Microterricola viridarii: one gene and its partner. The protein of the gene in region 2 interacts with the protein of the main gene of each other region in a pairwise test. Links are inferred from orthologs where the notes say so. Each region holds a gene or a part of one and is shown on either strand. Other genes may lie near its edges. The genes, in order: rpe and eno.

Region 1 (3,161 bases), 1.0 Mb from region 2 along the record:
ACGTCGAGGAAGGTGAGCTCGTCCGCCCCCTGCTCGAAGTAGCGCTTGGCCAGCTCGACGGGGTCGCCCGCGTCGCGCAGGTTCTGGAAGTTGACGCCCTTGACGACGCGGCCGTCGGCCACGTCGAGGCACGGGATGACGCGCACGGAGAGTGCCATGGCCGTCACAGCCTCGCAGCGTGGATCGAGCTGACGAGGATGGCGCGGGCGCCGATCTCGTAGAGCGCGTCCATCATCTGGTTCGTCTCCGCCCGCGGGATCATCACCCGCACGGCCGCCCACTCCGGGTCGTGCAGCGGGGAGACGGTGGGCGACTCGATGCCGGGGGCGACGCGGGTGGCCTGCTCCAGCAGCGCGACGGGGATGTCGTAGTCCATGATCACGTACTGGCGGGCGACGAGCACGCCCTGCAGGCGGCGGAGCAGGGTGGCCACGCCGGGCTTCTCGTCCGCGGAGCGGATGAGGACGGCGGTGGACTCGAGGATGACGGGGCCGAAGATGGCCAGGCCGGCGGCGCGGAGCGTGGCGCCGGTGGAGACGACGTCGGCGACGGCATCCGCGACCCCGAGCCGCACGGCGGACTCGACGGCGCCGTCGAGCTTGACCAGCTCGACCTCGATGCCCTTCTCGCGGAGGAAATCGCCGACGAGGCCCGGGTAGCTGGTGGCGACGCGCACGCCGGCGAGGTCGCCGAGCTCGCGGAAGCGCTCGGCGGGGCCGGCGAAGCGGAACGTCGACTCGGCGAAGTTCAGCTCGTGCACCTCGGTGGCGGGCGAGCCGGAGTCCAGCAGCAGGTCGCGGCCGGTGATGCCGACATCCAGGGCGCCGGAGCCGACGTAGGTGGCGATGTCGCGCGGGCGCAGGTAGAAGAACTCGACGTCGTTGCGGGGGTCGGGAGTGTGCAGCTCGCGCGGGTCGCGGCGGCCGGTGTAGCCCGCCTCGAACAGCATCTGGGCGGCGGTGTCGGACAGTGAGCCCTTGTTGGGCACGGCAATTCTCAGCATGGTGGTGCTCTCTGGTTCGTGTGGATCAGTCATCGGTGACATGAGCGGCCGGCACTGGTGCGCGGCGAATCAGAGATGTCGGTAGATGTCGGCGGGGCTGAGACCCTTCGCCAGCATCAGCACCTGCAGGTGGTAGAGCAGCTGCGAGATCTCCTCGGCGGTCTCGTCGTCGCTCTGGTACTCGGCGGCCATCCACACTTCGGCGGCCTCCTCGACGATTTTCTTTCCAATGGCATGCACGCCCGCGTCGAGCTCACGCACGGTTCCCGATCCTTCGGGGCGGATGCGGGCCTTCTCGGAGAGCTCGGCGAAGAGGGCGTCGAAAGTTTTCACCTCTACAGGGTACTAGTGCTTGTGGGCCGATGACGCCGCGGCGGCGCGCAGGGCCGCAATCTGCGCCTCCGGCTCGCCCGCGTTATACACGGCGGAGCCCGCGACGAAGGTGTTCGCGCCGGCCTCGGCCGCGGTGCCGATGGTGTCCAGGCTGATGCCGCCGTCCACCTGCAGCCAGACGTCCAGGCCGCTGGCGGCCACGGCGTCGGCGGCGCGTCGGAGTTTGGGCATCATGTCGGTCATGAAGCTCTGCCCGCCGAAGCCGGGCTCCACGGTCATGATGAGAATCTGGTCGAACTCGGGAAGCAGCTCCAGGTACGGCTCGACGTCGGTTCCGGGCTTCAGGGCGATGCCGGCGCGGGCGCCGCGCTGGCGCAGCCGCCGGGCCAGGGTGACCGGGTCGGTGCTGGCCTCGGCGTGGAAGGTGACGGATGCCGCCCCCACCTCGGCGTAGCCGGGCGCCCAGTGGTCGGCATCCGAGATCATCAGGTGCACGTCCAGCGGGATCGGGGAGACCTCGTTGAGGCGCTCCACCATCGTCTTGCCGAAGGTGAGGTTCGGCACGAAATGGTTGTCCATGACGTCCACGTGCACGAAGTCGGCGGTGGCGATGCGGCCGAGCTCGCGCTCGAGGTTCGCGAAATCGGCGGTGAGGATGCTGGGGTTGATGCGGGGGGCGCTGCTGGTCGACATGGCTCCTATGCTAGCGAGCGGGCGGCTGCCCACGTTGGCTCGGCTGCTCGTCCCTCGCGGCGCGGCGCCCTCCAGCCGCCGTGCGGATGCGCGCATGCACCCCGTTGGCTCGAGGGAGCGCCAGCGACCGAAGCCAACGCCCCGGGACACGGGTGGCACCCACCCGCTGGTCGAGTAGCGCCGCCTGCGGCGCGTATCGAGACCCCGTTGCGAGATCTCGATACGACACTCGCGGGCCTACTCGATCAACGGAAAGGGCCAGCTCCAGCCTCGTGCTCCCGTTGGCTCGAGGGAGCGGCTGCGACCGATCGGGAGGCCGACGGCGGATCGGGAGGCTGTTTCCGGCCCGAAGTTGCCTCCCGATGTCGCGGGTGCCTCCGGATCCGCAACCCCGTTGGCTCGAGGGAGCGCCAGCGACCGAAACCAACACCCGACCAGCGCGTGTGGCCGGGCCGGCGGATGCCGCAGGCAGCCGTTCCCGCGAAGTCGCTCAGGGCTTCGGGCGCCGCGACCGATCGGGAGGCAGACGGCGGATCGGGAGGCGGGTTTCGGCCGACAGGTGCCTCCCGACCCGTCGAACGCCTCCCGAGGTGCGGCCGCCCGGCGGACGGGTGCGGCTAGTTCTTGCGGAACAGCGCGATGAACATGGCGTCGGTGCCGTGGCGGTGCGGCCAGAGCTGCACGGTCCGGCCGTCGCCGCCGACGTCCAGCGGGTTCGCGGCGATGCCCTCGAGCACCTCGCGGGTCGGCAGCTGTTCGAGCGCGTCGCCCCAGCGGGCGAGGGCGCCGTTGACGGTGCCGAGCGTCTCGCCGAGGTGCGGCGAGCAGGTGACGTAGGCGAGGATGCCGCCGGGCTTCAGCGCGGCGAAGGCGGCGTCGAACAGCTTGCCCTGCAGCACGCTCAGCTCGGCGACGTCGTTCGGCGTCTTGCGCCAGCGGGCCTCCGGGCGCCGGCGCAGCGCGCCGAGGCCGGTGCAGGGCGCGTCGAGCATGATCCGGTCGAAGGCGGCGGGGTGCGTGTCGCCGATGGTGGTGCCGTCCAGCTCCAGCACGGGCACCTCGCCGGGCACGCCGGCGAGGGCGTTGCGCACGAGGCCGGCCCGGGCGGGCACCAGCTCGTTGGCGGTGAGCT
Region 2 (3,142 bases):
GTCGGCCAGGTAGGCCTCGTGGGCGCGGCCATAGGCGGCACGCAGCTCCTCGTCCTCGCCGAGCATCTCGTTGAACTCGTTCATCACCTGGGTGGCCTCGAGGAAGGACATCGCCGCCGTGGCAGCCGGGTGGGACAGGTAGTAGAGCGTGGGGAACGGGGTTCCGTCGGCCAGGCGCGGCGCCGTGGAGACCACGGTGGGAGCGCCGCAGACGCAGCGTGCGGCGATGCCGATCACGTTGCGCGCCGGGCGGCCGAGCTGCGCCGAAACGATGGCGATGTCCCGCTCGGAGGCCGGATCGAAGGGGGGTGTCGTCATGGTGCTGGTGCGCTTTCTGCAAGGCCCGCCGTCATCACGGAGGCGAACATTGACTGTAACCAATCAAGCTGGGTGTTTTGAATTTCGGCGGTGACGGGGGCCTGCGCGCTCTCCTCCACCTGCGCCGGGAGGTCGATCACGAGGAAGCTCACCTCGCCCGGCATCACGTAGTAGAGCCGGTCCCTGGCCTGCGTGATGACGAAGGTCCGGTCGTTCCAGCGCTCGCGCTCTGCATGCAGGGAGTCCACCTCCTCGCGCTGTGCCTCAACGGTGGCGCTGAGCGCGGCGATCTCCTGGCGCTGCTCGACGAGCACGCGGAGGCCCGGCGCCAGCACGACAACGGCGAGCACGAGGATCACCATCATGATCAGGGAGAAGCCGGAAAAACGGATGCCGCGCAGCCAGCCCCCGCTCGGGGAGTCGCCGGTGGCCATGGCCACCGGCACCTTCCGAGTGTGCGTCTTCGTCGAGGTGTCAGGCATTGCCCTGATCCTCCATTCGAAACGCCGGGTGCGTGCTGCGCGGCAGAAACCGCGGGGAGCGAGTTACGCGGTGAAGCGCGGGAACGCGCTGCGGCCGGCGTAGACGGCGGCCTCACCGAGTTCTTCTTCGATCCTCAACAGCTGATTGTACTTAGCGACGCGCTCGCTGCGGGCAGGCGCACCGGTCTTGATCTGACCGCAGTCGGTGGCGACGGCGAGGTCGGCGATCGTGGTGTCCTCGGTCTCGCCGGAGCGGTGCGAGAGGATCGCGGTGTAGCCGGCGCGCTGCGCCATGGCGACGGCATCCAGCGTCTCGGTCAGGGTGCCGATCTGGTTGACCTTGACGAGGATCGAGTTGGCGGTGCGCAGCTCGAGGCCCTTGGCCAGGCGCTTCGGGTTGGTCACGAACAGGTCGTCACCGACGATCTGCACCTTGTCGCCGAGCTGGGCGGTGAGGTGGGTGTAGCCGTCCCAGTCCTCCTCCTCCAGCGGGTCCTCGATGGAGACCAGCGGGTACGCCTCGACGAGCTCGGCGTAGTAGGCGACGAGCTCCTCGGCCGAGAGCTGCTTGCCCTCGAAGTGGTAGCTGCCGTCCTTGAAGAACTCGGTGGCGGCGCAGTCCAGGGCCAGCGCGATGTCCTTGCCGGGCACGTAGCCGGCGATCTGGATGGCCTCGACGATGAGGTCGAGGGCCGCGCGGTTGCTGGGCAGGTTGGGGGCGAAGCCACCCTCGTCGCCGAGGCCGGTCGCCAGGCCCTTCGACTTCAGCAGGCCCTTGAGGGCGTGGTAGGTCTCGACGCCCCAGCGCAGAGCCTCGCTGAAGGTCTCGGCACCCAGGGGAACGATCATGAACTCCTGGATGTCGACGTCGTTGTCGGCGTGCGAGCCGCCGTTGATGATGTTCATCAGCGGGACGGGCAGGGTGTGCGCGTTCGGGCCACCGAGGTAGCGGAACAGCGGCAGGTCGAGCGAGTCGGCCGAGGCCTTCGCGACGGCCAGGCTGACGCCGAGCATCGCGTTGGCGCCCAGGCGGCTCTTGTTCTCGGTGCCGTCGAGCTCGATCAGCGTGGCGTCGACGACGCGCTGCTCGGTCGACTCGATGCCGTCGATCTCGTCGCCGATCTCGTCGAGCACGGCGTCGACGGCCTTGAGCACGCCCTTGCCGCCGTAGCGGGCTGCGTCGCCGTCGCGCAGCTCGTATGCCTCAAACGCACCGGTCGATGCGCCGGAGGGAACACCGGCGCGTGCGACGGTGCCATCCTCCAGGAGAACCTCGACCTCGATGGTCGGGTTTCCACGGGAGTCCAAAATTTCGCGAGCGCCTACAGCCTCGATCAGAGCCACAACTATCTCCTTGAGTAAGGGGGGTATGGGATGCGGAAAACACCGTCGTGATCCACCGCCCAGTCTACTCACGCGGCGGGCGGGGCAACGGAATCCGTCTCAGCCCTGCTGCCTGGCCTAGCCGCCGAGCGGCTTGAACTCCAGCTGGCCGGCATCCGTCACGCCGTGGCCGAGCAGCGCGAAGCGGGTGAAGCCGTCGGCCTCCGCCCGCTCGAGCAGCGCCTTGAGGTTCTTGCTGCGCTTCTCGAGGCGCACCCGCGTTCCGGATGCCACCAGCTGGCGCTTGAGCGCCATCAGCTCGGCCGGCAGGGCGTCCTTCTCGTGCACGATGACGGCGGCATCCGCCGTGCTCGTGGCGTCCTCCGGCAGCAGGTCGACGATGCGCTCGAAGCCGATCGAGAAGCCGCAGGCGGGCACGTCGGTGCCGAGGAAGCGGCCGATCATGCCGTCGTAGCGGCCGCCGCCGCCGAGCGAGTAGCCGAGGTCGGGGTGGGCGATCTCGAAGATGGTGCCGGTGTAGTAACCCATGCCGCGCACGAGGGTCGGGTCGAAGACGAGCTCGACCTCCGGCAGCGCGGAGCGCAGGGTGAGCAGCTCGGCGTATGCCTCCTGGTCGAGCCAGGCGGGCACGCCGCCGTCCAGCAGCTCCCAGCCGGCGTTCGCGATGCTCTCGAGCGTCTCGGCGATGCCCTCGGCTGCGATGCCGAGGCCGGCCAGCTCCTCGGCCACTCCCCCGGCGCCGATCTTGTCGAGCTTGTCGATGGTGATGAGCGCCCGCTCGTACTGCGTCTCCGGAACGCCCCAGTGGGCGAGCAGGGCCGCCAGGATGCGACGGTCGTTGATGCGGATACTGCAGCCGGTCAGGCCGAGCGCGTCCAGTGTGCCGGCGGTGGCGCCGATCAGCTCGATCTCGGCCAGCTGGCCGGCCTCGCCGATGATGTCGATGTCGCACTGCACGAACTGGCGGTAGCGGCCCTTCTGCGGGCGCTCGGCACGCC

What was found.
Region 1: the proteins of eno (region 2) and rpe interact in binary tests that used the Escherichia coli proteins (3 or more experiments, as listed by UniProt). The link is inferred for Microterricola viridarii from one-to-one orthologs.

The regions. Positions count from the first base shown.
Region 1 is NZ_LT629742.1:2,068,693-2,071,853, reverse strand. Bases 190-3,035 are described here. They hold rpe (ribulose-phosphate 3-epimerase), read right to left. Parts: upstream 2,030-3,035; coding sequence 1,349-2,029; downstream 190-1,348. Other genes in these bases: BLT62_RS09460 (RsmB/NOP family class I SAM-dependent RNA methyltransferase), read right to left, coding at 2,647-3,035; BLT62_RS09475 (phosphoribosyl-ATP diphosphatase), read right to left, coding at 1,073-1,336; hisG (ATP phosphoribosyltransferase), read right to left, coding at 190-1,003. Outside these bases: imidazole glycerol phosphate synthase subunit HisF, read right to left, coding at 1-158; more of hisG, read right to left, coding at 164-189; more of BLT62_RS09460, read right to left, coding at 3,036-3,161. UniProt on the Escherichia coli protein: Catalyzes the reversible epimerization of D-ribulose 5-phosphate to D-xylulose 5-phosphate.
Region 2 is NZ_LT629742.1:3,074,675-3,077,816, forward strand. Bases 5-2,831 are described here. They hold eno (phosphopyruvate hydratase), read right to left. Parts: upstream 2,145-2,831; coding sequence 864-2,144; downstream 5-863. Other genes in these bases: BLT62_RS14130 (DUF501 domain-containing protein), read right to left, coding at 5-318; BLT62_RS14135 (FtsB family cell division protein), read right to left, coding at 315-800; hisS (histidine--tRNA ligase), read right to left, coding at 2,262-2,831. In the rest of the region: more of BLT62_RS14130, read right to left, coding at 1-4; more of hisS, read right to left, coding at 2,832-3,142. UniProt on the Escherichia coli protein: Catalyzes the reversible conversion of 2-phosphoglycerate (2-PG) into phosphoenolpyruvate (PEP). It is essential for the degradation of carbohydrates via glycolysis.